DNA from 2 places in the Roseburia sp. AM23-20 genome. Region 1 is predicted to be linked to the other one. Evidence: riboswitches for the same ligand, from Rfam matches in the RefSeq annotation. Region 1 holds a riboswitch; the other holds the start of a gene.
The links. Region 1 has a riboswitch for thiamine pyrophosphate ahead of thiC (phosphomethylpyrimidine synthase ThiC). Riboswitches for the same ligand answer to the same signal wherever they lie in the genome.

Region 1 (5,915 bases):
TATGGATCAATGCCATCTGCCGGATCCGGTCAAAGAGGATATTACCGTACTGCAGAGGGAAAATGCAGAACTGGTCAACCGTGTGCTTGATTTAGAGCAGGCAGTCCGGATTTTAAGTGCTGATGCACAAAAAACAAAATAAAATTGTATTTTGCTCCGCAAAACAAGGAGTAAAATCCTCTGCTCATCAGAGGATTCGCATTTTGCTTCGCAAAACAAGGAGGATTATTTAAATGGAAAATAAATTTCAATTTTACAACACACTGACAAGAAAAGTAGAAACGGTAATCCCGCATGAGGATGGAAAGATCGGCATGTATACCTGTGGACCGACCGTATACCATTTTGCACATATCGGCAACCTCAGAAGTTACATCATGGAGGATATATTGGAAAAATCACTCCGTTATGTCGGCTATGATGTCAAGCGCGTCATGAATATCACGGATGTCGGACATTTATCTTCTGATGCAGATACCGGCGAAGATAAGATGTTAAAAGGTGCAAAAAGAGAGCACAAGACAGTCATGGAGATCGCAAAATATTATACGGACGCTTTCTTTAGTGACTGCAAAAAATTAAACATCAAGACACCGGACGTTGTGGAGCCGGCAACGAACTGTATCCCGGAGTTCATCCATATGATCGAGGTGCTGCTTGAGAAAGGCTATGCCTATGTAGCAGGCGGAAATGTTTATTTTGACACTTCAAAATTAGACGATTATTATGTATTTTCTTCCCAGAGTGAGAAAGAACTGTTAGTCGGTGTCCGCGATGATGTGGAAGAAGATGTGAATAAGAAAAATAAAAATGATTTTGTACTCTGGTTTACAAAATCAAAATTCGAGGATCAGGCACTCAAATGGGATAGTCCATGGGGTGTTGGATATCCGGGATGGCATATTGAATGTTCCTGTATCAGCATGAAACATCTGGGCGAGTATGTAGATATCCACTGCGGAGGTGTAGACAATATTTTCCCGCACCATACCAATGAGATCGCGCAGTCCGAGAGTTACCTTGGTCATACATGGTGTAAATACTGGTTCCATGTACAGCATTTGAATGACAAATCCGGAAAAATGAGTAAGTCCAAAGGGGATTTTCTTACGGTATCCTTGCTGCAGGAAAAAGGTTATGATCCGATCGTATACCGTATGTTCTGTTTACAGTCCCACTACAGAAAACCGTTAGAGTTTTCTTATGAAGTGTTAGACAACATGGCTGCAGCTTATAAAAAACTGACCAAACGAATCGCAGAATTAAAGGATGAGGGAGCGGTACAGCAGGATAAATTTGATGCTTATAAGGCAAAATTTGAGAATGCGATCAGCAATGATTTGAATACATCAATGGCGATCACGATCATTTACGATCTGCTCAAAGATGATATGAATGATAAAACAAAACTTGCGTTGATCAATGATTTTGACAAAGTATTATCCTTAAATCTGACAACGGCACAGACAGATGCAAAAGAGGAGATCGATGCAGAGTTAGAAAACTATGTACTTGCAAAGATTGAGGAACGTAAGGAAGCAAAGAAAGCAAAAGATTTTGCAAAAGCAGATGCAATCCGCGATGAACTGCTTGAAAAGGGCATTGTACTGAAAGATACCAGAGAAGGTGTGATCTGGCACAAAGCGTGAGAGAGGGGAAATGCCGATGCAGAAAGGAATAGATTCCTATATTAAAGAACAGTTTGGGATCAGTGAAGTAGATATCCGGACATATTCACCTCTTACGTTAGCATATATCGGAGATGGGATATTTGACCTGGTGATCCGTTCGGTTGTTGTCGGAAAAGGAAACACGAGAGCAGGAGAGCTTCATAAGAGGACAAGCCAGATTGTAAAAGCACACACACAGGCGGAGATGATCGAGAAATTACTGCCGGTTCTGACGGAGGAAGAAACGGAAGTGTACCGCCGCGGAAGAAATGCAAAATCGCCGACAATGGCAAAAAATGCGACAATGTCAGACTACCGGAAAGCAACCGGATTTGAGGCACTGATGGGATATCTGTATTTAAAAGATGAGTTTGAACGTCTGGTGGAACTGGTAAAGACAGGTGTGGACGAACTTGCACTGAAAATGTAAAAGGAGAGAGTAATGGGCTACGAAGAGCTGAAAATAGAGGGACGGAATGCGGTGCTTGAGGCATTCCGTTCCGGAAAAACGATTGATAAATTATTTGTGTTAGACGGCTGTCAGGACGGTCCGGTACGCACAATCGTAAGAGAGGCAAAAAAACACGACACGATCGTACATTTTGTGGAAAAGGAACGCTTAGACCAGCTTTCTGAGACAAAAAAACACCAGGGTGTGATCGCTGTTGCTGCTGCATATGAATATGCAGAGGTGGAAGATATGTTAAAACTGGCAGAAGAAAAGGGTGAGCCGCCGTTCTTATTTATTCTGGATAATATTGAGGACCCACATAATCTTGGTGCGATCATCCGTACCGCAAATCTTGCGGGGGCACATGGTGTTATTATTCCAAAACGCCGTGCAGTTGGTCTGACAGCTACCGTGGCAAAGACATCTGCCGGAGCGATCAACTATACCCCGGTTGCAAAGGTAACAAATCTGGCTGCAACGATGAAAGAGTTAAAGGACAAAGGAATGTGGTTTGTCTGCGCAGATATGGATGGAACCTGTATGTATGATCTCGATCTGAAAGGACCGATCGGTCTTGTGATCGGCAGTGAAGGCGAAGGTGTTGGCAGACTTGTGCGTGAAAACTGCGATTTTGTTGCGTCCATCCCAATGAAGGGGGATATTGATTCTTTGAACGCATCAGTAGCAGCAGGTGTACTTGCATATGAGATCGTGCGGCAGCGTATGCGCTAAATTTGCAGCGGGAGTCTTGGGAGGAACATGTTAGAGTCATATCAGGATTTGACAGACGAACAGTTGATCGCGGTATTAAAAGACAGCGGTGATACGGACGGAAAGATCATGGATTATATTCTGGATAAATATAAACCGCTGGTCCGCAAAAAGGCAAATGCAGTATTTTTAATCGGTGGGGAGACGGATGATCTGATCCAGGAGGGAATGATCGGTCTGTTTAAGGCAATCAGAGATTTTGATAACACGAAAGAAGCGTCTTTTTTTCATTTTGCGGAATTATGTATCACAAGACAGTTATATAAGGCAGTTGAGGCGTCAAACCGCAAGAAGCATGCACCACTTAATTCTTATGTTTCTTTCTATTCAGAAAACGGCGAAAACGGATATCCGCTGGCGGAAACACTTACGATGGATGGAATCGGCAATCCGGAGCAGATGATGATCGATCAGGAGAATGTAGAGCAGTTCTGGAAAAGGCTCCGGACACATTTAAGCAGGATGGAACGGGAAGTATTAGACCAGTACCTTGCGGGACTTCATTATCAGCAGATTGCAGAAAAGATGGGAAAGACGCCAAAATCCATTGATAATGCGCTTTCGCGTATTAAGGCAAAAATCCGTGAGATGAATCCTGAAATGGGGAAGATGTAAAAGATTTATCTGCTTTTTTGTGGATTGTCACGAAAAATAATTGTGCATGTTGCATAAAAAATAAAAGAGAAAATTGTAACATTTGTGAACACTTATTGAGAAAATCATGCTATTATAATGACTGTAAAAACCCCCCAATACATTATATATAGTTTTTGCTATACCCCATAGTAAAAATACCTTCTCCTAAAAAGACAGCATCGGCTGTCTTTTTTGTTGTACAAATATTGACAACTATCATAGATTCCGCTAGACTGAATGAGTCGGTAAAATATAATAGAAAACAACGCAGAGGGACTGCATGTCCGGGATAGTGCCTGGAGAGATTGCAGTTGAGAAGGTTAAAACCTGACTCTTTGAACCTGTCAGTTAATACTGTCGTAGGGAGCGTATTGGGAAGATGTTATCTCCTGTCGCACTTGCGGCAGGAGATTTTTTAAATCATTCATAGAAAAATTCTCATCGCCAGCAGTCTTTCATGCGAAAAGGAGAAAATGTATGGAACAGTATACAACACAGATGGATGCAGCAAGAAAAGGCATTGTGACAAAAGAATTAGAGATCGTGGCAAAAAAGGAGCGTATGACAGTAGAGGAACTGATGCCGCTTGTAGCAGAGGGAAAAGTTGCAATCTGCGCAAACAAACATCACACATGTATTGATCCGGAGGGCGTGGGGTCCATGCTCCGCACAAAGATCAATGTCAATCTTGGTGTGTCAAGGGACTGCAAAGATTATGATGTGGAGATGGAGAAAGTTATGGCGGCAGTCAATATGGGCGCACATGCTATTATGGATTTATCCTCTCATGGAAATACAATTCCGTTCCGCAGAAAACTGACAGCAGAATGTCCGGCTATGATCGGTACCGTGCCGATCTATGATTCCGTGATCCATTATCAGAGAGACCTTGCGACACTGACTGCAAAAGATTTTATTGATGTGGTACGTCTGCATGCGGAGGACGGCGTGGATTTTGTGACACTGCACTGTGGAATCACAAGAAAGACGATCGAGCAGATCCGGAAACATAAACGTAAAATGAATATTGTTTCCCGCGGAGGTTCTCTTGTATTTGCGTGGATGTGTATGACTGGAGAAGAAAATCCGTTTTATGAATATTACGATGAGATCCTTGAGATCTGCCGTGAGCATGATGTGACCATTTCACTTGGAGATGCCTGCCGTCCCGGATGTCTTGCGGATGCATCTGATGTATGCCAGATCGAAGAACTGGTAAGACTTGGAGAACTGACAAAACGTGCATGGGAGAAAGATGTACAGGTTATGGTCGAAGGACCGGGGCATATGCCGATGGATCAGATCGCAGCCAATATGAAGATCCAGCAGACGATCTGTATGGGTGCACCTTTTTATGTGTTAGGACCACTTGTTACGGATATTGCACCGGGATATGATCATATCACATCCGCGATCGGAGGGGCGATCGCAGCGCAGAACGGAGCAGCATTCTTATGTTATGTCACACCGGCAGAACACCTGGCACTGCCAAACGTGGAGGATGTAAAACAGGGGATCATTGCATCGAAGATCGCAGCACATGCAGCAGACATTGCAAAGGGTGTCCGTGGAGCAAGGGAGATCGATGATAAGATGGCAGATGCAAGACGTGTATTAGACTGGGATGCACAGTGGGAATGTGCAATAGATCCGGAAACAGCTAAAGCAATTTGGAACAGCAGAAAACCGGAACACGAGGATACCTGTTCCATGTGTGGAAAATTCTGTGCAGTACGCAGCATGAATAAAGCACTTGCGGGAGAATATATTGATATTCTGTAAAAAAGAGTAGAGGCATGATTCCGTCTTATGTTATAATAAATGTGTTTCGATCAGCCGGTGATCAGATGAAAAGAATATATTTGGTTGACAGTGAGAATGTAGGAGATATATGGGTACCGTTACTGGTAGCATCACAGCCTGATGAGGAAGTGATCGTATTTTATACGCAGAAAAGTCCGCATATGAATTACGAAAATGTGAGGTTATTAAAGGAGACGGAGAAAGAAGCAGAGTTTATAAAATGTTTTGAGGGAAGCAATGCACTTGATTTCCAGCTTGTTACACAGCTTGGGTATATGTTGTGTGAGAATCAGGAAAAATGTTATGTGATCGTTTCAAATGATACCGGATTTGATGCAGCAGTCCGCTATTGGAAACAGCGTAATATGCCGGTACAGCGTATCAGCGGAAAAGAATTAAGCCGCAGATTACAGCAGAAGACAAAAACAGCAGAGTTTTTGGAAAATTCCACAGAAGCTGCGACGGAGCAGACAGCAGAGTTTCTGAAACACGAGACAGAAGCTGCGACGGGGCAGACCGCAGAATTTCTGAAACACAAGACAGAAGCTGCGACAGGGCAGACGGCAGAGTTTCTGAAACACGAG
Region 2 (25,000 bases), on a different contig from region 1:
CTCATCATATGATTTCCGGTCGACAATACCATCGGCTATGAGATCTTTTAACGTTGCTGCTAAAACTGCGTCTGTGATGTTATACATTTCTTTCCGTATCTCGCTGTAACGCAGTTTTTTATCGGCGGAAAGCACACATATAATACGCGATTTCCATTTGCCACCAAAGACCGCAAGACCGTATTCAAGCGGGCAACGGATATCAGCCTCTAATTTTTTTCTGTATTTTGCCATAAAAAACACCATTTTTCGCATATCAAGTTTATGTGTAAGCACAAATCTTGCGTGTGAAAAATGTTATTTTTCACACTAATCACCTGCAGGTTTTTCGTAACTGCTCAGAATCTCTGAGCCAATTACATGTATTATAACCTAAAGGTAATCTTTTTTGAAGTAACTATGAAATTTATTAGTGACCTTAACATTTAAATGAAAACCAACCCATTGCGCATTTCCCCTGCCTGTGATACCATAATGAGCAAATTTGCCATCTTTTTTTAACCAATACAAAAGACTTTTGCAGGAAGGAATCCCCTATGAAAAAGCACAAAAGCATTACCATCCTTCTGATGTGTATGTTACTCCTCGTGTCTGTCTGCGCAGGCATTTTATTTGGAAGCGTGAATATTGCATTCAAAGATATCTTACATTGTCTGACCGGGGCAGACCACAGTTCTACTTCTTATATTTTAATCACTACCGTGCGCATCCCACGCGTGCTCGGCGGACTTTTTGCCGGAATCGGTCTATCCTGTTCGGGCGTGATCTTACAGGGTGTGATGAACAATTCGCTGGCAAGTCCAAGCACGATCGGTGTCAATTCCGGCTCCGGTTTTGCAGTCATGCTCGCCATGATCTTTTTCCCGGCAAACTCATTTGCACTTCCGGTCTTTGCGTTTTGCGGCGCCCTGCTCACCACACTGCTGATCTTCTTTCTGGCTGCGCTCTCAGACAGTTCAAGGACTACGATCATTCTTGCCGGTATTACAGTCTCCAGTTTTTTAAGTGCAGGCATCAACACGATCAAACTTTTAAATACGGATATTACGGTGAACCTGACGTCTTTTCTGATCGGTTCCCTCTCCGGGCTTACCCTAAGCAGGCTGATCCTGCCGTGCCTCTGTATTGCTATTGCATTCTTTGTTTCCTTGTTTCTCGCACATCCGTTAAATCTGCTCGGGCTTGGGGATGACATCGCGCGCTCCCTTGGACTGCGCGTTTCACTCACCCGTTTTTTGCTTTTGTCCCTTGCGAGCATCCTTGCCGGATGTGTTGTCAGTTTCGCCGGTCTGCTCGGTTTTATCGGACTGATCATCCCGCATATCTGCAGGCGGCTTTTTGGCAGCGATGCACGTTTTCTTTTGCCTTGTTCTGCACTTTTGGGCAGCAGTTTTGTACTGTTATGTGACCTGCTCGGACGGATGATCTTCTCTCCATTTGAGCTGCCCGCCGGGATTATCATGTCGTTCGTCGGCGGACCGTTTTTCCTGTATCTGTTACTGAAAAAGAAAGGAGGGCGAAGAGTCCATGCTTGAATTTCGCAACGTTTCCGTTTCCTGTCAGCACACGCCGATCTTAAACGACATCTCATTAACTTTCCGTGACGGGGAGATCACCACAATCCTTGGCCCGAACGGTTGTGGCAAGACCACTCTGGTCCAGTGCTTAAACGGTGCTTCCACAGTGACCGCCGGACAGATATTCTTAAACGGACAGGATTTTCTTAAAATTTCCCCGAAAGAACGTGCAAGAGAAGTTTCCCTGCTCCCGCAGGTCCGCACGATCATTCCTGCTATTCCGGTTAAAATGCTTGTGGAACACGGGCGCTTTCCTTACCTTGGATTTTCCCGCCGGAAATCAAAGGAGGACACTGAAATTGTAAACCGTGCCATGGAATTTACCCACATCAGCCAGTATGCCGACCAGTATGTCGACACGCTCTCCGGCGGTATCCGACAGCGCGTGTTTTTTGCCATGGTGTTAGCGCAGGATTGTGATTACATCGTGTTAGACGAGCCGACCACTTACCTGGATCTGACCGGTCAGCGCGAATTTTACGCCATGATAAAGGAATTAAAAAAACAGGAAAAAACGATTATTCTGATCTTACATGATCTGAGTCAGGCGGTGCGCATCTCAGATACGCTAGTTGTCATGAACCGCAATATTGCCATGGTGGGCACGCCCAATGAGTGCCTGCAGTCGCATGTGATCGAGAATGTGTTTCAGACAAGCTGGAAAAGGTTCACGGATGAAGATGGAGAGTATTACTTTTTTGAGTAATACTCTTTTTTGCATTAATTTTTTCTTGACATATAGATTAAAATGATGTATTTTTATTTTACATTTGATTGTGTGCAATTTAATTGTTTTAAATCATTCATTTTAAAAAAAGACTTTAGTGTGAAAAATAAGATTTTTCACACGCAAGATTTGTGCTTACACACAAACTTGAGATGCGCAAAAAACAGCGCAAGAAAGGAGATTACTATGAATTTTTATGATTATGAAGCAGAGGATGCAAGATGCAATGTTGTGAAAATGGATGACTACAAGGGGGAAGGTCGTTCTTGTTGTAAACACGGCTACCCGCTGTGGATTTACCCCGTAGTACGATGATCTGCAGGATCTGTATGAAAAATATCAGGATGCAGGATTTGATCCAAACCACCCTCTCACCCCGCTGCTCGAAAGTGGATTATACCGTACCCAGCCGGATTTCCGTAACACCCCTGATATCAAGTGGAACTTTACAAAGTTTCTGATCGACCGGGATGGAAATGTGGTAGAACGGTTTGAACCTACCACTGATATGGCTGTTGTGGAAGAACGGGTTGCAGAATTGCTGTAAATTCTCCGGTTTTATGTTATACTTACCGCATGAGAGATAACATTATTTTGAACCAAAAATCCATGGATTATGCAAATAACCGTGTGGTAACACTTGGGGATCTGACACCGGAATGGCAGATGAGTCCGAGAAAGAAAAACTTTTAACATCACTGCTCGCTCACTATGGCATTGAAGCAAAAGCTTTCAATCCGGTTCATCTCGCCAACACTTTGATCTACAAGATCCCTGCCGTAAGTTACACCGCAAAACGCAGGGTTAATGACAGAGTTTACCCAACTGCATGTAACAACTGTTCTACTTTCCTTTTAAATTCATAAAACAGGTCAATATATTGTTCCACGATCGTTTTGCAATAATGCTTGACAATTTCACAATCGTAGTCATGCGCAAGCTGATTCCTTACCTTTAACATTTCCATCCATGCATCATCTGAAATTAGCTCCGCTTTATAGGATGTTTTGAGCACTTCACGCGGCGAACCCGCAATAAAGCCTGTCATCGCATAATATTCTATCAGTATATCTTTCATAACTTTCCATGACAGATCAAATGTGATGCTAAATTTTGCACTGGTTCCACTCAATACAAAAGAATCCGAAAGATCCCGCTGTTTTGCTTCTTCAAGTGCATCCAGTGAATTACAAAAAGATCTATAGCGTTTTTCAAATTTTTCGTCCATATTGTCTGATATCCTCCAACAATAACTGATTCTTACAGGTATCCATATTTACCAGATCTATACTGTACAGTGTCGGCAATTCTTCTATTTGTTCTGCAAGTGCATCAAAATCCTTCACACCGGACACGGCAACATCAATGTCACTTCTCTCCCGTGCTGTTCCTTTCGCTCTGGAGCCAAATAAGATCACCTCCACCGCCGAAAAATGCCTGCAAAGTTCTGCAACCGCCTGTATTACTTCTTCTGCCCTCACAAATACTACCTGCCTTTTTCTCATATTGAAATCATTTTAGCAGACGTTGCCGGCAATAGCAACGATTGCCTTTGACGTGTATTTATGGTTTAATATGAACAAATACATTCACAAAAAAGGAACCCGACATGAACAAACAGGAAATTTACACCTGCCTGAAAGATCACAACATCTGGCACGAGATCACGGAAACACAGTTCATGTTGTTTCCATCTAATCAGATAATATACAAAGAGGAAGCACACTCTGCTTTAAATGTGATCCATTCACTGCAGTATGCTTCCTCTTTTTTTTAATTACAACTCCATTCCTGCCGTCTCCCCGATCACAATAACCGCCGGAGACTGCATCCCGGATTCTTTTACTTTTTCTCCAATATCAAAAAGTGTTCCTCGCACACTTACCGTTTTTCCATCAAAATTTCCCTGCACCACTGCTGCCGGTGTTTCCGGAGATTTTCCATACTCCATCAGCCGTCCGGCCAGTTTTGAAAGCTGGTGCATTCCCATCAGAAATACAAGCGTACCTTCCACTGCCACAAGTTCTTTTAATCCTTCCGGCAGACTGTCGGCAGTACCTTTCGTATGTGCCGTCACCACATGAAAACTGCGGCTTTTTCCACGGTGTGTTACCGGGATTCCTGCTGCCGCCGGAACCGCAATGGCAGATGTGATTCCCGGCACTTCTGTCACCGGGATTCCTCTCGCCTTTAACGCTTCCATTTCCTCACTGCCTCTGCCGAAAACAAACGGATCTCCGCCTTTTAAGCGCACCACGCGTTTGCCTTTCTTCGCATGTTCGATCAGGATCGCATTGATTTCTTCCTGTTCCCTGCTATGTACACCGATCCGTTTCCCGACATAAATTCTTTCACAGCTCTCCGAAGCGTGGTCTAACAGACGCGTATCGATCAGATCGTCATAGACAAGCACCTCGGCTCTCCGTATTGCATTTAAACCGCGCAGTGTGATCAGGTCATACGCACCGCAGCCCGCACCGACGAGCGTTACCATGCCTAGACTAACAATTTTTTCCAATCCAGTCTGTTCCGCACTCTGGCAATAATCTCTGATCCGCTGCATCGTTTCTTTCTCATCCGGCACACGGTTTTCATCCATGCAAAGCTGTGCCGTCTCTTTTAAAAATCTTGCTCTGATCTTGTCATCTGCAATCAATTTTTTTGCAGGTTCACGGATCGATTCTAAATAATCAAGGATCTCTTCCATCTGATTCGGCAGTTCTCTCGCTATGTGGCTTCTTAATTCTGCCGCAATCTGCGGGCTGGCTCCTGCAGTGGAGATTCCAGCGGTCAGTTTTCCCTCTTTCACAAGGGATGGAAATAGAAAAACGCAGTAATCTTTGTCATCCACCACATTGATTAAAATCCCTTTTTCCTGACACAATGCACTGATCCTGTGGTTTAATTCTCTGTCATCGGTTGCCGCAATGACAAATGCACAGCCCTCGATGTCTTCCGGCACAAATGCACGCTCCTCGCACAAAAATACCGGATCCTGTTTTAATTTTTCCATGATATCAGGTGCTATTATGATAATCTTTGCACCGAACGGCTTCATCTTTTCTGCCTTGTGTGCTGCAATCCTGCCGCCGCCCACGATCAGACCTTTTTTATTTTCTATATCAATAAAAAACGGAAAATATGCCATTTTCAAACCGAACCTTTCTTACTTCATCTCCGGGTATAAAATATCTGCCAGCTGCTTATAAGCCTCTCCCCATTTTGCATTCGGTTTTAAGTTAAATAAGCGCTTATCAAGGATATAATAATGATCGTTTTTCACGGCAGTCAAAGATGCCCATGCCGGATTAGAGGTCAGAAGTTCTTCTACATTTTTCATAGCGGCATCACTGTCATTTCCCTGAATCGTCACAAAAATATACTGCGGATCAGCCGCAATGATCGCCTCCATGCTAAGATCATCCAACAGACTCTCGTCACTGTCTGCAATATTCACACAGCCAAGGTCTGCTAACATTTCTCCGCAGACATTTCCGTCACTGCCCTTTGCCTTTACATTGCTTGATGCTGCCCGAAGGAATAATACAGTCGGATTACTGCCGTCCGCTCTCTGCTTCATTTCTTCCACTTCTTTCTGCACATCCAGACCATTTTTCTGATAGAGATCATCTCTGCCGGTAATCTGTGTACAGATGGAAAGCATGTTTAAATAATCATCAAAATTCGCGACGTCAAAATAGGCAACGGTAATTCCTGCCTTTGTCAGTGTTTCCTCCAATGCAACATCCGCATCCGTATTTGCACTTGCGATCACAAGATCCGGCTCCGCTGCAATGAGCTGCTCGACATCCGGCTCCAAAATGCTTCCAAGATTTACCACACTCTCATCAAGTTCTAAACCAAGGCTCTCCCAGGAATCATTTGCTGCTGCAACAACATTTCCGCCTGCTAACATCCATACATCTGTGAAACTACCGATCAGCGCTGCCACACGATCTGCAGATTTCACTGTCACCTCACGTCCAAGATCATCGGTGAACGTATAACCCTGTGTCTGCGCCTCAATATTTGTTTCTAATGCCCCGGTATCTGCTTCCAATGTCTCTGTATACAATTCCGTCTGCTCTGCATCCGCTGTGCTTTCTGTTTTCTGCCCAACAGCCTGCACATCCCCTGCCGTTTCATTTGCGGAAGTTTCCTTTGCTCCCCCGCAGCCAGCTGAAAGAAGCAGTGCTGCAAGCACGCCTGTCAGTGCCAGTTTCTGATAAATTTTTTTCATGTCTTTCATCCTCCGCAAGTTGTTTCTACATTTTTGACATTATATTTTTTGTTGCTTTTTTTGTCAACATTTGACTTTTTCATCATTAATTGCTATAGTGTGAAACGTTCCATACAAATGCTAGGGGTGCTATTTATACCACATGGTATCTACAACGTGCTGAGAGATGATTTCATCGACCCTTATTACTTGACCCGGATAATACCGGCGTAAGAAAGCGTTTTCATTTACTTTATTCTGGTAAGAAACAATCCCCCGTGTTTGTATACAATAGAATGTACGCTCCGCGAACATTCTATTATCATGAATTAGGATTCTGGTGTCAAAAGGTGGCTCACAACTTAGCGATTGTCAAATTGCACAAAGTTGGGACTCGTTTTGTGACTTTGGGAGAAAATTAGAAAATCTTAGTATGCCTGTTAATGCATAGTGTTTTGCTGCCATGGATGGCAGCAAAAGTCTTAACGTCCCATGGACGGGACGTTTAAGACGTACACGTCACTCCTGGAAAATCTAAATCAGGCATACTTAGTTTTTCTTATTTTCGGACAACGGAACAAAATAGATCCGACTTTGTGCAACTTGACAGCCAAAAATTGAAAACCACCTTTTGATACCAGAATCAAACAAGGAGGATTTATGAATAACTTTTTTGCTACACCGGAAGGCGCCTGGGGAGACGGCTCCGTACACCTTACTGTGACCGGAATCGTAATCGTCGTCGTAATCATCGCATTACTGCTCATCGTTGCAGCGTTTGTGCGTCAGAAAAATGCAAGCCGCAAGGCAGCCTTAACAACCAAACAGCTCGTTTACTCTGCCGTTGCCATCGCACTTGCCGTGGTATGTTCCATGATCAAACTGTTTGAAATGCCGATGGGCGGCTCTGTCACATTACTTTCCATGCTTTTTATTGTTTTGATCGCATACTGGTACGGTCCTTATGTCGGGATCATGACAGCCGTGGCATACGGTCTGGTACAGTTTGTCACCGAACCGATTTTTTATACCATTCCACAAATGCTGCTTGACTACCCGCTTGCATTTGGTGCACTTGGTCTTGCAGGATTTTTCAATAAGAAAAAATGGGGACTTCAGATCGGATATATCGTCGGTGTGATCGGACGCTTTATATTCGCTACGATCTCAGGTGTTGTATTTTTCGCATCCTATGCACCAGAAGGTATGAACCCGGTACTTTATTCATTGGGATATCAGGCTTCTTACTTAGTACCGGAGGCAGTCATTACCTTAATCATCATCAGTATCCCGCCGGTTGCAAAAGCAATGGCACGCGTAAAACAGAATGCCGTGGAATCGTAACATTGTTTTATTTTGTTCCACAACAACTACTTTTTTGCCTGCGTGTACGAAATGCAATATATACACATTTCGTACACGCAGGCTTTTTCTTTTATCAACGAAAGTTATGCTCCCGCACCGTCATTTTATTTTTCCTTCTGCGCACATATCATCTCCCATGCTTCATCATCAATCTCTTCGTCATGAAACAATTTTCTTTTATCCTCTTCTGTTATTTTACGGATAACACGGCATGGATTTCCCGCGGCGATCGACCAGTCCGGGATATCTTTTGTAACAACACTTCCTGCACCAATTACCACATTATCTCCAATATGTACTCCCGGACAGACGACTGTATTTCCTCCCAGCCAGACATTGTCCCCGATGGTAACTTCTTTTCCATATTCAAAAGCAGAATTGCAGGTATCAGGATAAATTGGATGCCCCGCCGTATAAATAGCTACATTCGGCGCCATCTGACAGTTATCACCTATTTTTACCTTTGCCACATCTATAATCGTACAGTTATAATTTGCAAAGAAATTTTTACCTACCTCGATATGTGAACCATAATCACAATAAAAAGGCGGATTGATCCATGCACCATCTGATTTTCCCAGAAGTTCTTTTACAGTTTTTGCAATTTCATCAAAATCGGAACGATCTGCAAAGTTAAGTTTTTGCAGGATTTTTCTGCATTTTACCTGTTCCTCCATAACAGCCTCATCTGAAATATATGCAAGCTGCATATATCAAAAAAGGACAGCTGTCAAGCTATCCTGATTTTCGTGCTGTCAGCCACTGGCATGACGATCTTGAATTTATTCTGATTTTGGATGGACAAATGGCTTATGATATCAATGGGCAGAAAATTTCATTACAGACCGGAGAGGGAATTTTCATCAACAGCCGCTGCTTCCATTATGGTTATTCCGATACCCATGCAGAGTGTCTCTTTATCTGTATTCTGCTCTCTCCACAGCTTCTTTCTGTAAATACTTATTTTATACAAAATTATTTAGATCCTCTGATACAAAACAGCCATTTCCCTTATCAGAAATTGAATCCGTCTATTCAATGGCAAAACACTATTCTTCATGATCTTAAAATTCTCTATGAAAATAATATAACTAAGATTCAACCATTTATTATTCTGGAAAAGTCTGTTCATATTTTCCGGCTGCTTTCTGAAAATATGAACTTCTTCCCAGACTACGATAAAAATACAGAGGATATACTGGCTCTGACTGCGATGATCGGATATGTGCAAAAAAACTATCCGGAAAAACTTCTGCTGAAAGATATTTCCTCTGCCGGAAACTGCTGTAAAACAAAATGCACTTCTCTATTTCAAAGGTATTTAAATACTTCCCCTATGATATATCTAAACCGTTATCGTTTAGAAAAATCTATTTTTCTTCTCCGGAACACGTCAATGTCCGTTACCGAAATAGCATATATGTGTGGGTTTTCAAATACCAGTTATTTTTGTGAACTTTTTCATAAGTATTACCATACCACACCAGGGAAATTCCGAAGCCAGAATAAATAATATGTAATTATTTATATATTAATCCAACAGCATCTGCACACATCCATACATTCCGGCATCATTACCAAGTCCTGCAATTACAAACTTTGTATTGCGGCAGGCATGGAAGGATGTCTCCACAAAATGCTTCTGGATGCTCTCGATCAGGATACTTCCTGCTTTGGAAACACCGCCACCGATAACAACAACTTCCGGATTAACCACACATGCAATATTAGATAAGGTAGATCCTAAGATTCCGCAGACTTCATCCACTAAACCAAGTGCCACTGCATCTCCGCTCTTAGCCTCATCAAACACATCTTTTGCAGTCAGTTCCGGGAAGTTTCTAAGGCTTGTCTCATCGTTGGTCTTAGCAAGTTTTCTCTTTGCCACGCGAACGATACCGGTTGCGGAAGTATACTGCTCTAAACAGCCGTACTGTCCACAGGTACATGCCTCGATCTCATCATGATTTACGGTGATATGTCCGATCTCACCGCCTGCACCATTAAATCCTGCAACGACTTTTCCATCTACGATGATACCGCCGCCGACACCGGTTCCAAGTGTTACCATGATAACGTCTTTACAGCCTTTTGCTGCACCCTGCCACATCTCTCCTAAAGCTGCAACGTTCGCATCATTTCCTGCTTTGACTTTCAGACCTGTCAGATTTCCGAGCTCTTCCTCAACGTTAACAATGCCCCAGCCTAAGTTTACACAGCGGTTTACCACACCATTACTCTTAACCGGTCCTGGAACACCGATTCCAACACCCTGTACATCATCTTTACTGATGCCTTCCTGCGCCAGTTTATTATCCACTGCCTGTGCAATATCAGACAGGATCGCTGCTCCGTTATTTTCAGTATTGGTCTTGATCTCCCATTTATCGATCAGCTTTCCGCTTGTCTCAAAAAATCCAATCTTACAGGTAGTTCCCCCAACATCAATTCCAAATGCATACTTTTTCATTTTCAATCCTCCAGTATTTTCGCAGCAAAACGCCTGCCACGCTATTGTTTTTGCTCATATTAAGCTAATGATAACGTTTCCAATTTTGTATGTCAAGCCTTCATCAAGGGTTTCTTGTATCCATATTTACTCCTCTTTTTATATTCCGACGGAGACATCTCCATGACCTTGCGGAATACCTTGGAAAAGTACTTTTCATCCCGGAATCCCACCTTGTAAGCGATCTCATAAGTTTTGAAAAAATTCTGTTCCAGATAGACACAGGCATGGTCGATCCGCACCTCATTCAGATAATCGATCAGCGTGATACCCGCCTGCTGTGAAAACAGGCTCGAAAGGTATGCCGGACTGATTCCGATTTTTCCTGCAATATCGTTTAACGACAGGTTTTCAAAATAATGTTCATCCATATATTCTTTTGCCAGTTCTACCAGCTGGTTTTTCTGGATGATCACAGGCGGTTCCTCATTTTCCGGTCCAAATACATCATCCGCCAGTTCATTGATCTTTTTTAAAATATCAGAAGAACGGCTCGGCTTTAACATATACTCACGCGCCCCGAACCGCACCGCCTGCTGCGCATAACGAAATTCATCATAACCGCTTAAAATAATCGTGTTTGGCAAAATTCCCCCGCGGTGTGCCGCCTGCATGACTTCTATGCCATTCATCACTGGCATCTGTACATCAAGCAGCATAATGTCCGGTCGGTAACGAAAAATAAAGTCCAGTGCTTCCTGTCCGTTTTTTGCACCATAAATTTTTTCATAGCGGTCGGTATGAAGCTGGATATATTTTGTAATGCCATTTCTCACAACATCTTCATCATCTGCGATCAGTAATTTAATTCCCATTACAAAACCTCCGTTCTTTCGTATTTTTCTCACTGTGGAATCAGATATTCCATGGAATCTTTATCGTCACACAGGTTCCTTTTCCCTGTTTGCTCTCAATTTCCAATACAAAATTTGAATGATACATCAGATCCAATCTTTCTTTTACATTGCGGATCGCATAACGCCCGATCCTCTGGCCTGCATAGCGCTTTTCATCCGGTACTTCCCAGATTTCCTTTAACTGTGTCTCTGTCATACCGGTTCCGTCGTCACTGATCTTAAATATAAGCCAGTTGTCCTCATGCCATCCCATCACACTGACCAGACAGCGTTCTCCGGTCTTTTCGTATCCATGTACCACTGCATTTTCCACAAACGGCTGTAAGATCAGCTTTGGTATTTTTCGTTCCAGGATTTCATCTGACATCCCAACTTTGTATTCCAGATTATCGGAAAAACGCATTTTCTGAAGATGCAGATACTGCTCGACCAATGATTTTTCATTTTCAACACTGATGATTCCTCTTCCCTGACCAAGCACCAGACGAAACAGATTTGACAACGCTATAATGTCATCCGCAATCCCTTCATCTCCTTCATTCACTGCCTGCCAGTACAGCGAATCTAAAGTATTATAAAGAAAATGCGGATTGATCTGTGCCTGCAGGGCATTTAATTCACTTTCCTTTTCTTTTAATGCCATAACATAATTGGTATTGATCAGCTCATGGATTGCTTCAACCATCTGGTTAAAGCAGGCTGCCGCCTCTCCGACTTCGTCTCCGGTCATCACTTCCACTTTCTGTGAGAAATCCCCCTGCTCAAAGGACTCCATTGCTTTGCAGAGTTTCTTTAATGGTTTTGATACAATATCAGAAACCAGGGCAAGGATCGGATACAGCCCTAAAAAGAAACCGGCAAGCAGTGCGAGCGGCCCTGCTGCAATATCCCAAATCTGACTTCTCACATCATCTTTATGGATCATCTCATAGACGGTTGTTCCGGTTTCTTTACTTTTATACGTATAAATAAAATGATCTTCCACATTTTCAGGCGTACATTTTTCTTCCATGACATCACGCAGAGCATCTTCATCAATATTTCCGGCCCGCAACAGTTCCACTCCTTCTTCATTGACTACAACAAGCCCTGCCGACTTGATCGGCAGGGAATTTTCGCATAACTGCGTATATTTTTGTTTATCTGCACCGACCACCAGATAACCTAACGGTTTTGTTTTTGAAAGGTTATAGATTTCCCGGTACATGACGATTTTTTCAGTACGGTTTGCCTGATAAGTATCGCTGCTTCCTTTTCCGACAGACCGGAAAAACATTTTTCCGCGTTTTTTTAGTGCCGTCTGATAGGTATCCTGTAACCGTACTGTTCCAATATCATCAAGATATGCCGTTGCATCCATACAACGCAGATATGGTCTGACTCCGTTTTCCGGATAAATTGCCAGTGTCTTGATCTGTCCGCTCAATGCGATCATATCCTCAATGGTACGCATCGGTGCCTCATGGACCCATAACTGGGAATCCATGTTTAATTTCCCGGAATCCTGTTCTGCGAGAATATCCAGAATATCCTGATTGATACAGATATATGTTCCGAGTTCTGACAGACCATTTAACATAGTGTCAATCCCTTCGGAAAGATTTTCGACACTTTTTAGGTACTGCTCCTGTTCCTCTTTTACATTTTTTCTGTAATTTCTGACAAACATGATACTGCTGATCAGAAGGAGGATGGGTGTGATAATGAGGTAACTGTAAAATACCAGTTTTTTCCGGATATTCATATTTCGAATTTTCTGTCTCATATCACACTCATTCCTTCCACATGATAATCTTCATTTGCGTCTGCATATCAGCCTTTTACAGCTCCCATTGCAACACCTTTTGTGATGTGTTTATTTAAAATAATGTAAACAATAACTGCCGGTGCCGCGGTAAGTGCCATTACTGCAAACTGTACCGCATAATTTGAAGAATACTGTCCGGTAAACTCTAATACGGAGAACGGAAGTGTCTTCCATGTAGGTTTGCTTAAATAAGTACTTGCCATGATAAATTCATTCCAGTTATTTAAAAACGTCATGATCGCAACGGTTGCGATCGATGGTTTTAACATCGGCGTAATGATCTGGAACACGATACGGTAAATGCTGCAGCCATCCATGACTGCTGCTTCCTCTAACTCCCACGGGATTGAATCAATAAACCCGGTCATTAAGAACAGTCCCTGCGGCAGCGAAAAAGCCACATATGGGATCAGAAGCGCCCAGATCGTATCGGTAAGTCCGACTGCGTTATAAATCTTATAGTTCGGAAGCAGTGTCGCATGGATCGGGATCATCATACCGAGCAGTAAAAGTGTTTTTACAAATCCGCTCAGTTTCCAGCGCATTCTGCGGATCGCATATGCAGCCATAATGGAAATGATGATTACCAGCAATACTGCAAGAGTGTTGATCACAATACTGTTTTTTAAGTAGAGCAGGAAATGTCCGTCTACAAATGCTGTTACATAATTTCCCCACTGTATTTTTTCCGGAATGATCAAAAGACCGTTCGTAAACATCTCCGTACTGCTCGCAAGTGAAAAATCCAAAAGCCATATCAAAGGGAATATCTGAATGACTGCCACAAATATTAAAATGGCCCAGAGCAGTACCTTGCCTATTTTCTGACTAACTTTCATCATGCACCTCCTAATCCGTATTCTTGTCACGGAAAATCGTATTAAGCCCAACAGTTACAAGAATACATATGATGATGAATACAACACCGATGGCATTACCATATCCATACCGGAATGACTTAAATGCCTGCTGATACAGATAGTTAGCTGCAAACTGCGTAGAATCGCCAGGTCCGCCGTTTGTCAATAGATAAACCGTCTCCATCTGTTTTAATGCGGAAATGATCGCCATTGTCACATTGATCTGGATGACCGGTTTCATGAGCGGCAGTGTGATCTTGAAAAATGTTGTTTTCCAGTCTGCACCATCGATGGATGCTGCCTCGTAGAGCACCGGATCGATATTTTTAATTCCAGTGTAATAAATGAGCATGCCCCATCCAAATCCATGCCAGATCAGTACGATCAGCACTGACCATATCGCGTTTTCCTGAGAAAACCAATTGACTTTTCCCTGATAGCCAAAAATTTTTAAAATATTGTTGAGCAGTCCGAAATCCGGATTGTATATAAATTTCCAAAGATAGGCAATGACTGCCACGGAAATAACGTTCGGTATAAAATATACGCAGCGGAAAAATCCTTCTGCTTTTCCCTGCAGTTTATCAAGTACTGCTGCTACCACGATTGCGATCGGGTGCTGGATGCAGATAAATCCGATTGCAAGCAGCAATGAGTTAAGTAATGACCTGCCAAATGATTTGTCGTGCATCAGGTCTATGTAATTTTTCATCCCAATGAATTTTGCTGTCCCCATACCGGAATAATCCGTAAAACCATAATAAACACTTAAACAGATCGGTGCTAAAATTGCGAATAAAAATACAAGGATACCCGGCAGGATCAGACTGAAAATCACCATTTTATTACTGTACAAATTTTTCATATTGGCTCCTTTTTATAAAAAGGCTGCTGCAGTTACCACTTTCAGCTCACATTGCAGCAGCCCCTTTTTCATTGATTATTCACAAGCTTTTTCCAATGTTGCAAGAAAATCGCTGACGCTTTGTGTTCCGTTTGACAGGCTCTGGATATCTGTCTCGATCATTGTCTTAAATGTGGAGGAACCACAGTCGTTGATCGGTGTTCCGGAAATATTGGTTGCGTTCTTTAACAGATCCATGATCTGAAGCTGAAGTTCTGTCTCGCTGCCTGTTAAATAAGCACTCTGATCCTGTGCTGAAAGTCCGACACCATCTTCCCAGCCGTATTTGGATAATTTATCCGGCTGATACATATAATTTAAGAATTTAACAGCCTCTTCTTTCTGCTCTGATTCAGAAGAAATTGCATATCCACCGCCGTTCCATGCTGCTAAGTCTGTCTGTGTTCCTTTTCCACCGTCTACGGATGGCATTACAAATGCTCTGATATTTTCACGGACATCCTCTGGAATATCCTCATTTAATGCCATAGATGTTTCCCAGCTTCCCATGTAAAACATTGCTGCCTGACCGTTTGTAAACAGGTTCTGTGCCGTACCATAATCCTGGGAATCAAATCCTGTCTGGAATAATCCGGAAGCTGCAGTATCCTGCAATAACTGTGCTGCATTGGTGAACAGTTCATCCTGGAAGTTTGCATTTGCGATCGCATCGGAAACTTTTGCTGCCGGTGTCTGCTCTAAACGTACCATCAGATCCTGCATGTAACATGCAAGTACCCAGCCGTCACCACCATCCATTGCTACCGGAACGATTCCTGCTGCATTGATCTTATTACCAAGGTCAAGCAGTTCATCATAAGTGGTCGGTACTTCCCAGCCATTGTCCTCAAACATTTTCTGGTTGTAATAGAAAACCATGATGTCTGTATTTCTTGGAAGTCCGTATAATTTTCCGTCCTTCTTAAATCCATCCAGTGAACCGGATACAAATCCATAATCAGAATAGTCACTCTCATTTAACTCAGCAAGAACACCGGAATCAAGGACTTCATCTAAGAAAGATGGCTGTCCCCAGATGCTTACAACGTCCGGCATGCCGTTCATCGCATATGCTTTAAATTTTGTCTTGTAAGACTCTTCATCAAGTGCCTCAACCTCAATCGTTACATTTGGATTTTCAGCCATGTACTCATCAATGATCGTCTGCTCTACAAGTCCCTGTCCGTTCTTTCGATCCGGCAGATTGGAGAATAATCTTAAAGTAACTGCTTCTCCGGAATCGGCTGTATCTGCTGCATCTGATTTGTTTTCCGTTCCCGCTGCCTGACTCTCTGTCTTTGTTCCTGCGGAATTATCTGTACCTGTACTGGTGTCTGCTGTGTTGTTTCCACATCCGGCTGCCATGGAAACTAACATTGCTGCTGCAAGAATTGATGTAACAATTTTTTTCTTCATGATTAAAACCCTCCCATTTGGTTCGTTTCTTAAGATGCTTTTATGTTACCATCCGCATAGGGTATAAAACAGATACCTGATTTTTAAAATGGTGCACTATTTTTAGCATTTACAAAAAAATACCCCTTATGGATCTTTGATACGTATCCAGGCTTCCGGATACCTGCCAATTCCAAGGGGTATTTCTGACCTCACAATATTCTGTCAGGACTGTTATATCTGTCTGCTACTGATTCTGTTGCTGCTGTTCCTGTGGCCGCTGTTCCTGTGACTGCTGATTTGGTTGCTCCTGCTGTTGTTGTTGCTGCTGTTGATTCTGCGGTTGCTGTTCCTGTGACTGCTGGTCTTGTTGTTGCTGTTGTTCCTGTTGCTGCTCCTGTTGCTGCTGGTCTTGTTGTTGCTGCTGTTCCTGTTGCTGCTGTTGATCCTGTGGTTGCTGCTCCTGTGGCTGTTGGTCTTGTGGCTGCTGGTCATCCGCCTGCTGCTCCTGCCCGGCATTTTCATCCACGTTCTGATCCGGATTTTCTTCCGTATCTTCCTGACGGAATACATGAACCTCATCCGACACCTGCGCATATGGCAGAAACTCCATCGGAGAAAGCCCTTCATGCGCCTTTAACATAAACTTCTGCCAGATCGTACCCGGATAAGTTGATCCCATGAGTTTGTCAAGTTTTTTGGGCATATCATACCCCACCCACACGCTGGTTGTATAATATCTCGTATAGCCTACGAACCATCCATCTTTCTGATCGTTGGATGTACCTGTTTTTCCAGCTGATGGCATACTGCCAAGTCCGAGTCCATGTGCCGTTCCGCTTGTGATAACACCTTTTAAAACATCTGTCATCATGCGCGCTGCGTTCTGTTTATACACAGCCTCCTCCGTCTGTTCAGATGCATAAACTTCATTGCCATCCGCGTCTAATATCTTAACGATACAGGTCGGTGTCCGGTAATTTCCATCATTTTCAATCGCTGCGTAACCGGATGCCATCTCTAGCGCAGACACACCATTTGTAAAACCGCCAAGCGCCGTTGCCGGTCTGTAATCATTGGCATCAAGTTTTGCAAAATTCATGTTTTCAAGATAAGAAAGACCTACTTCCGGTGTCAGCTCCTCATATAATTTCCATGCGATCGTATTGACAGACTTTTCCACTGCAGTCCGTACTGTGATCTGTCCTAAATAAGATCCGTTTGCATTTCTTGGACCGTCCTCGATCGGCTCATCTTTAACTACCGAATCCGGCGTATAACCGCGTTCAAAAGAAGGTGTATAGACCGTGAGCGGCTTAATGGCACTCCCCGGCTGTCTGTAACTCTGAAATGCACGATTTAACGTATACCCGGAAAAATCCTGGCTTCTTCCACCCACGATCGCCCTGACATAACCATTGTCATTGTCAATGCAGACCGCTGCAGACTGCAACGCATATACACCCTCATCATTGACCTCCGTAAAACCAGCAAGCGCATCATTTACAGAATCCTGCAGTTCCTGCTGTAAATTCAGGTCAAATGATGTGTAGATCCGGTATCCGGCAGTATACAATTTTTTCTGGCATTCATTATAAAGCGTCTCATATACTTCATCATATTTTGCTTTTTCATCTTCCGAAGAAAACTGATATTGAAAATGGAAATCTTCATTTTCCATTAGTGCTCTTGCTGCACAGTAATAAGTGTAAGTCTCTACATAATCATTTTTTGCCAGTGCCTCCGGGCGGTCTAATGCGATTACCTGACCTAACGCCTTATCATATGAAGTCTGGGATATTTTTCCATCATCAAGCATATTTTTTAAAATACGGTTTCTTCTTTTGTAGGTGTTTGTGATATTCGTAACAGGATCATAAAGCGTCGGATTATTGGGAATAGCACATAAAAATACCTGCTCTGACAGATCAAGATCCTGCACATCCCGGTTAAAATACCCGCGGCTTGCTGACTGAATCCCATAATATCCGTTTCCAAAGTAAATATTATTAAGATAAAATTCGAGAATTTCGTCCTTTGTATATTTCTTTTCAAGTTCTCTTGCAATATACATTTCCTCAACTTTTCTCTGCCATGTTTTTTCCTGGCTTAAGAAAATATTTCTTGCAAGCTGCATTGTGATCGTACTGCCGCCCTGCGTCGCCTCTCCATTTTCGATCATCGCCTTTACCGCACGTACAAGCGCCCGGTAATCAATTCCATTATGCCGGAAAAATTTTTTATCCTCTATGCTGACAATTGCACATATCACATTACTTGGAATATCTGTGATCGAAAGATAATAAGAATCTTTTCCACCTTTTAGTGTAGAGATCACGCTTTCATCGGAAGCATAAACAATACTGGTCTGGTTAGCTTTAAATGTTTCTTTATTGGAATAACGCACCAATTCCACCGCCTGCGTCTTTAAGTCCTTTACTTCTTCTGCGTAACCGCCAAAATAATACCAGCATGCTCCCGCGATCACTGCAAAAAGCAGAACAAGCTGCATCTTTGCCAAAAACCAGAACATACGGTATTTCTTCTTTTTCCTTTTTCTGGCTGTCATAACTGCATCACCTCTATTTCAAAACAATTTTATGATATGTAATCCCTGCCCGTTCCATTAATTCCATCTCACGTTTCTGACAGGTAAAAATCAAAATCTGTCTCCCCTGCTCTCTCCTGACAATCCCATCAAGTGCACAAAGTGTCTGCATCAGACGTTTCTCGTCATACATTCCAAATGCTTCATCAAAAATGACAGGCATAGGCTCCTCTTTTGTCACGATTTCTCCGACAGCAAGACGAAATGCCAGATAAATCTGTTCTAACGTTCCATGGCTTAACGCCTCCGGCATGACTTCTTTTCCATCTGCTAAAATAAAAAGTTTTCCATCTTCTTTTACAATGGCATGATCATATTTTCCCGCTGTAAGCTGTGACATCCATTTTGAGACGGCACTGCCAAGTTCATCGAGGCTTTCCTCATAGTATTCGCTTGAAAGGCGGTCAATTTCTGCCGCTGCAAGTTCTAATGCGCGGATATCTTCTAACAACTCCCGTTCCTGCTCTCCCGGCTGCTTCGTCTCTTCCATATCCTGCATGATATTATAACGTCTTGTCTCTTTTTCAGACAAAGACTCTTTGAGACTGAGGAGCATACGCTCTGCCTGCCTTAGCCCGGCATCTGCATATGTTTCCTGCGTCACACCCTCTATATCGCTCTTTTGTGCTGACATATATGCCTCTTTTTTTGCCTGTTCCACCGCATAACGGATTCCCACATAAAGTCCGCAAAGAATCATACCTGCAAAAAAGACTGCCTGCAAAATAAAAAAAAGACGAGACGGATATGAAGTAACATAATGTACTGCTATATTGACAAGCAGTGCCGAAGCACAGATTCCGATCCCTGCCATACGGTCCGGATGCTCTTTTTCCGGTTGCATTGCCCCATCAATTTCTCTTTTGTGCGGTGCATTTTCCTGTCTCTCTCTGCGGTCTGCCTGCTGCCTTTTCTGCTCAGATAATCTCTTTCGCTTTTCACCAATTTCTTCTACGCGCACACGTTTCAACTGATTGATCTCTCTCTCTGCATCCGCAATATTGGCATGTAATCCACGTGCATCCCGTTCTAAAAGATCTTTTTCCACAATGAGCTGCCTGATATCCTCATTTTTCTGTTCATGAATTATTCTTACTTTCTGCGCCAGTTCTTTTTTCCGCGCTGTAAGTGCTGCTTTAGCCTTCTGAACCTGAATATTGGCACCACCGCCCTCAGCAGCATTCGATAGATACTCAGACAAAATATCTGCCAGTTCCTTTCCTGTCACTGCACCTGTCTGCGGTATATCATAAGTGTTTCCAAACGTTTCCTTATCTATTCCACCAAGCAGCATTGACAGATCCCCGTAAACTACCGACAGTTCTTCTCCATCTGCCTCATTTTTCAAAATATCTTTTTTATCCTTATAATAAAAATTACGCTCTAAATAAAATGGTTTTTCATCCACAAGAAATCGCAGGGCACCACTATAGTACGAAGGGGCATGCCAGGGTTCGTGCTTTTTATAAATGCTGTTTAATGTATTTCTTCCACGCCCTTTTTCCATTCCAAAAAACATTGCAAGCAAAAAATCATGCAGTGTCGTTTTTCCCGCCTCATTTTCTCCATAGATCACATTGATCCCTGGTTCAAATGAGATCTGCCTGTTCTGCAATTTTCCAAACTGACCAATGATCGCTTCTTTTATCTGCATATCTTATATCCCAATAATGCATTGACTCCATATTCCAACGCTTTTTTTGTGACCACATCCTGTGGTCTTTTTTCCATTTCTTTTATGTAATTCCCCAAAAGGGTACCTTTATAGTTTTCTTTTAATTTATCATAATCATAATCCGGCAAAAGCTGCTCTGTCACATCAACAACCCGGTCAAACGTTTCAAGTTTTTCTGTATCAAATTCTATATCCGGCAAAATTTTTCCCCGCAGAAATAAACGAAAATACTGATATCCGGGTCTTTCCTCCAGCAGGTTTCTCACCCAATCCCCAAGTTCAAGATCCGTTGTTTTTGCCGTAACCGGATAAATTTCATGACAGTATTCACACTTTTTCACCGGATGAAAATGAATATCCGTATGCTCTTTGTCGATCGTCCCCAGCCAGTATCCATGCGGCCCGACATCATTTTTATCCGTCGGCTCCAGACTTCCCGCCATCACTGCCCTCCCCGGAATCTGCTGTTCTCCCTTATGGATATGCCCGGCAGCAATATAATCAAACCCATTTTCCAAGATAAGTTTGGGATTGTATGGGATATGCTGTTTGTCTCCGCCATGTACTAAAAGGAGATTGATCCTTGATCTATCCTCCGGGATGACCGAATCATAAATAGCATCCCCAATCTCTCTATGCCAGTAACTTAATCCATAAATGCTGACATTTTCCTCATCAAAATCAAAATGACCGGGTTCTTCCTGACGGAAAAAATAAACATTTTCCTCCCATTCCATTGTCAGATAATAGGATTTCGTTCGAAGATAATCGTGATTGCCCGCCATCAGAATGATTTTCGTCTGTGGTATCCTGCTAAAAAGATAATTAACTTCCCTAAGCTCTCTTTTCAAAGGCTGCGCATGGAATAAATCCCCTGATATCAGCAAAAAATCCGGCTTTAGCTCCACTGCTGCATCGATCACTTCTGCAAACGAATCCCAGATATCCTGCGCTCTTTTTTCACTCCACGGTTTTCCCACATCCGGTTTTATCCCAAGATGTACATCCGAAACATGTATGAATTTCATAAGCTGCTCCATTTCTGTCTCATTTACAGTGTCTATTGTATATGATTTTTTCTGTTTTTCCAATAGTGAAAAGAAGCAGCGGAATTTTCTTATTAGAAACCCCGCCGCCTCTTCTTATCTTTGATCTTCTTTTTTACTGTTCCATCTGTCTTCCCAAAAATGATGCTGCCGCAGCAGCCAGTTTTCCTTCGGTATCACTCATTTTCTTTTTTTCATCCTTATTACAGATGACCACTGCACCGATCGCATCTCCCTCACAGATGATCGTGCTTAATGCCTGCTCCGTATATTCCCCGGCATCATCCAGCGTCACTTTCATAAATCCTGCATCCCCTGCGGATGCCTGATAGTTCTTTCTCTCACTGATGGCTTCCTCTAGCTGTTTACTGATCGGTTTTCCTTCAAATTCCTTTTTGCCGCTTCCCGATACTGCGATCACATGGTCGCAGTCTGTCACAAGGACAAGATATCCCGTCGTCTGTGCCAGACTCTCTGCATATTCCCCGGCAAATTGTCCAAGTTCACCGATCGGCGAATATTTTTTCAGGATGATCTCTCCCTCGCGGTCTGTAAATATCTCCAGCGGATCTCCCTCACGGATTCTTAATGTCCTTCTGATCTCTTTTGGTACCACAATGCGTCCTAAGTCATCTATACGGCGAACAATTCCTGTTGCTTTCACGTTGTTATCCTCCAATGCTATATTTTGATAAAGCAGCTCTTTCTTATATATCAGCTTTGGAGTTAGTATGTGGAAAATATTGAGATTTATTCTTGTATCCTCTCATTTGCTTATGATTCCGGCAGCAGACAATATGCTATATCATAAATTTCCCGTGAAAAGTCCTGATGATTAATCAGTTATCACCTGATAGAATTTATACTTTTTTATCATTTTCTGCGCATCCAGTCTGCATACCAGAACACGATCTCTGCAATATGATGCAGATCGCCTTCTTTGCTGGTGGCTCTCCAGTTTTCTTTATAAGCCATAAACCAGCATTCTAACTTTTCTGCCAGTTCCAGACCTTTCTGCATATCAAAACTTCCCGTTTTTTCCCTGCTTTCTGTCAGGAGTCCTACGGCATTCCAAATACCGATCCCCTGCAATGTCACGGATAAAAGCTGCATCTGTTTTTTCGTTTCCGGCATCGCCCGCGTGCTCTCCAAAAGTTTTTTATATAAATCACGCAGGGCATCTGCTGCAGCATCTACGCCCGCCTGATCCACACCGCGGAACAGATCTTCGCCCTCTTCGAGTTCATGCTTTAAACACCGGTTCTCATAATACATAACAGCTTCTCTCCACTGAAATACCGACTGCCCGCAGATTTCTGCCAGATGGGAAACATAATTTCCGGTGATATCCCCGTACTCGATCCGGGAGATCATACGGTTTAACTCTGCAAATGGTATCTTCTCCCCATTCCAGGAAAATACAGCACCGTAGATCATCCCCGGAACAGAAAATGCCGGATCATTAACGTGTCCAAAATCTCCCCAGTCTGTGTTCAACACACCGATGCCATGATATTTTGCCGCATAACCGCACATTCTTGTAATATTTTTATAAGAATTTTCTATTAAGTTTGCCCACTGGTTCCAGCCGCATACACCCGGACACAGATACTGCACTGCACCCGTCTGTGCGATCGCCCTCGTCTCATCTTCCCTCTGTTCCGGTGCGTATCCCCAGTTCAGGCAGATCATGCTCTCCGGCAGTTCCTTCATCAGTTCCGGCGAATTCCAGATGATATCGCCCCAGAACATTGGGATTTTTCCATTTTCCACCAGAAATTGTGCAAGCTCTTTGACATAGTCAATATAAAGCCGATGGACGCCACGCTCTTCGGTAAGTTTTTTCGATTTATATTTGCCAAGGCAGAATGTCTCATCCGCACAGATATTAAATTTGTTGGAAGAAAACAACTGCATATATTCTGCGATCATCTTTTTGATCAGAGGAAGGGAACGCTCATCGGAGACATTGATCGTATGATACCGCATCCGGTTCCAGAAGGAAAACGGCTCCTTCCAGGAATCCTCCATCTCGCAGAGATCCCCATATGTTTTTGTGGAGAGCAGTGTGCACAGATGTCCAAAACTTGCCAGCGACGGAACCAGTTCAATATGACGTTCCCGGCAATAACTGTCAAGTTCGCGGATCTCCTCTGCCGTAAGCGGAGTCTGATCCCTCCACATTTCCGAAAAGTCACGGAACAGATAGGTATGTTCCACATAAAGCTGAAGCTGGTTTAATTTATAGCGGCACATCCTGTCTGCAATTTTTTTGAGTTCTTCCAGTTTTAACACACGTCCCCTTGTCTGGTCAAAATAATAACCACGGTTTGGCATATCCGGGGCATCCTGAATCTGTACACAGGGCAGTATCCCGCCACACTGCTGTACGATCTGGCAGAAGGTCTCCACACCATAAAGCACGCCAGCCCCGTCGCCGCCTGAAATCTGTCCGCCTTTTTCGTCGATCGTGATCTCATATGTCTGCTCTGGTAATGTTTTTGCGATCCCAAGAGAGAGATCCCCCTCCCTTACTTCCCCTACGGAAAACGGCAGGATAAGCCCCGTTTCCTGCCTGATCGCCTCCTGCAGTCTTTTTGCTGCATGCATCTCTGTCTCTGCCACCTCTTTTGTCATCACAATATGTGTGCTGTGGCAAAGCAGCATCTGTCCGTCCTGTTCTTTGATTGTTTTTGGCTTTGGTAATAAATACATAATTTTCTCCTCCTGCTGTCAGAATTTCTTCCTATTCTTCAAAAATTATTTTTCCACTATCCATTAAAAGTATTTTACTCTTATAAATCTTTGCACCACTCTCATTAAAATACCGGAATTTATCCGCATCCATAACGATTTCAAATGCCTTCTGACTTCCTTTTTCCACTTTTATTCTGGAAAATGCAACCAGTTCCCGCTCTCTTGGCACAAGCTCACCGGACAACACTTTCCGGTAGCATTGCAGCACTGCCGTATCATCTATATTTCCTTTATTCTTTACAATTCCTGAAATAATCCACACATCCTGCTGCTTTTTAAGACAGATATCCACATACTCCATGTGGGAATATCCCATTCCTTCCCCAAATGTATACAAAACTCCCTGTTCCATATCACAATAGTGCATTGCCGGATAGGACACCGTATGGTTATAGTACACCGGAAGCTGTCCGCAGTTTCGCGGAAGGGACACCGGCAGTCTGCCGGACGGTGCATATTTTCCAGACAACAACTCCGCGATTGCTTTTCCTCCCATCGGTCCCGGATAAAAAGCATATAACAGTGCATCTGAATCCTGCGCAATTTCAGGGATTGCATAAGGCCGCCCGGCAATGACTACGGAGATCACCGGTTTTTTCAGCGCACAGACAGCCGTAAACAGTTCGTTCTGGTTCCCGGGGAGCTGTAATCTGGCGGTATCCATGCCCTCCCCACAGTCCATCTCAAGTACTCC

Region 2: it holds a riboswitch for thiamine pyrophosphate, as region 1 does, so the genes downstream of both, thiT (energy-coupled thiamine transporter ThiT) here and thiC (phosphomethylpyrimidine synthase ThiC) in region 1, are expected to answer to the same signal.

The regions. Positions count from the first base shown of each region.
Region 1 is NZ_QRHS01000008.1:90,880-96,794, forward strand. It holds gene epsC (serine O-acetyltransferase EpsC) at 1-142, shown strand, start outside; gene cysS (cysteine--tRNA ligase) at 234-1,649, shown strand; gene DW650_RS08435 (Mini-ribonuclease 3) at 1,666-2,100, shown strand; gene rlmB (23S rRNA (guanosine(2251)-2'-O)-methyltransferase RlmB) at 2,113-2,853, shown strand; gene DW650_RS08445 (sigma-70 family RNA polymerase sigma factor) at 2,881-3,507, shown strand; TPP riboswitch at 3,788-3,911, shown strand; gene thiC (phosphomethylpyrimidine synthase ThiC) at 4,006-5,310, shown strand; gene DW650_RS08455 (PIN domain-containing protein) at 5,376-5,915, shown strand, end outside.
Region 2 is NZ_QRHS01000016.1:43,716-68,715, forward strand. It holds gene DW650_RS12610 (winged helix-turn-helix transcriptional regulator) at 1-234, opposite strand, end outside; gene DW650_RS12615 (FecCD family ABC transporter permease) at 537-1,535, shown strand; gene DW650_RS12620 (ABC transporter ATP-binding protein) at 1,528-2,283, shown strand; partial or broken gene DW650_RS20650 (glutathione peroxidase) at 2,491-2,851, shown strand; gene DW650_RS12630 (HI0074 family nucleotidyltransferase substrate-binding subunit) at 3,122-3,532, opposite strand; gene DW650_RS12635 (nucleotidyltransferase family protein) at 3,516-3,785, opposite strand; gene cysG (siroheme synthase CysG) at 4,082-5,452, opposite strand; gene DW650_RS12645 (ABC transporter substrate-binding protein) at 5,471-6,544, opposite strand; TPP riboswitch at 6,657-6,777, shown strand; gene thiT (energy-coupled thiamine transporter ThiT) at 7,184-7,867, shown strand; gene DW650_RS12655 (sugar O-acetyltransferase) at 7,993-8,565, opposite strand; gene DW650_RS20775 (helix-turn-helix transcriptional regulator) at 8,586-9,401, shown strand; gene DW650_RS12665 (ROK family glucokinase) at 9,420-10,358, opposite strand; gene DW650_RS12670 (response regulator transcription factor) at 10,451-11,212, opposite strand; gene DW650_RS12675 (sensor histidine kinase) at 11,253-13,019, opposite strand; gene DW650_RS12680 (carbohydrate ABC transporter permease) at 13,067-13,900, opposite strand; gene DW650_RS12685 (carbohydrate ABC transporter permease) at 13,911-14,786, opposite strand; gene DW650_RS12690 (ABC transporter substrate-binding protein) at 14,862-16,241, opposite strand; gene DW650_RS12695 (transglycosylase domain-containing protein) at 16,468-18,789, opposite strand; gene DW650_RS12700 (ATP-binding protein) at 18,803-20,482, opposite strand; gene DW650_RS12705 (metallophosphoesterase family protein) at 20,473-21,531, opposite strand; gene spoVT (stage V sporulation protein T) at 21,665-22,213, opposite strand; gene DW650_RS12715 (glycoside hydrolase family 20 zincin-like fold domain-containing protein) at 22,423-24,264, opposite strand; gene DW650_RS12720 (glycoside hydrolase family 3 protein) at 24,296-25,000, opposite strand, start outside.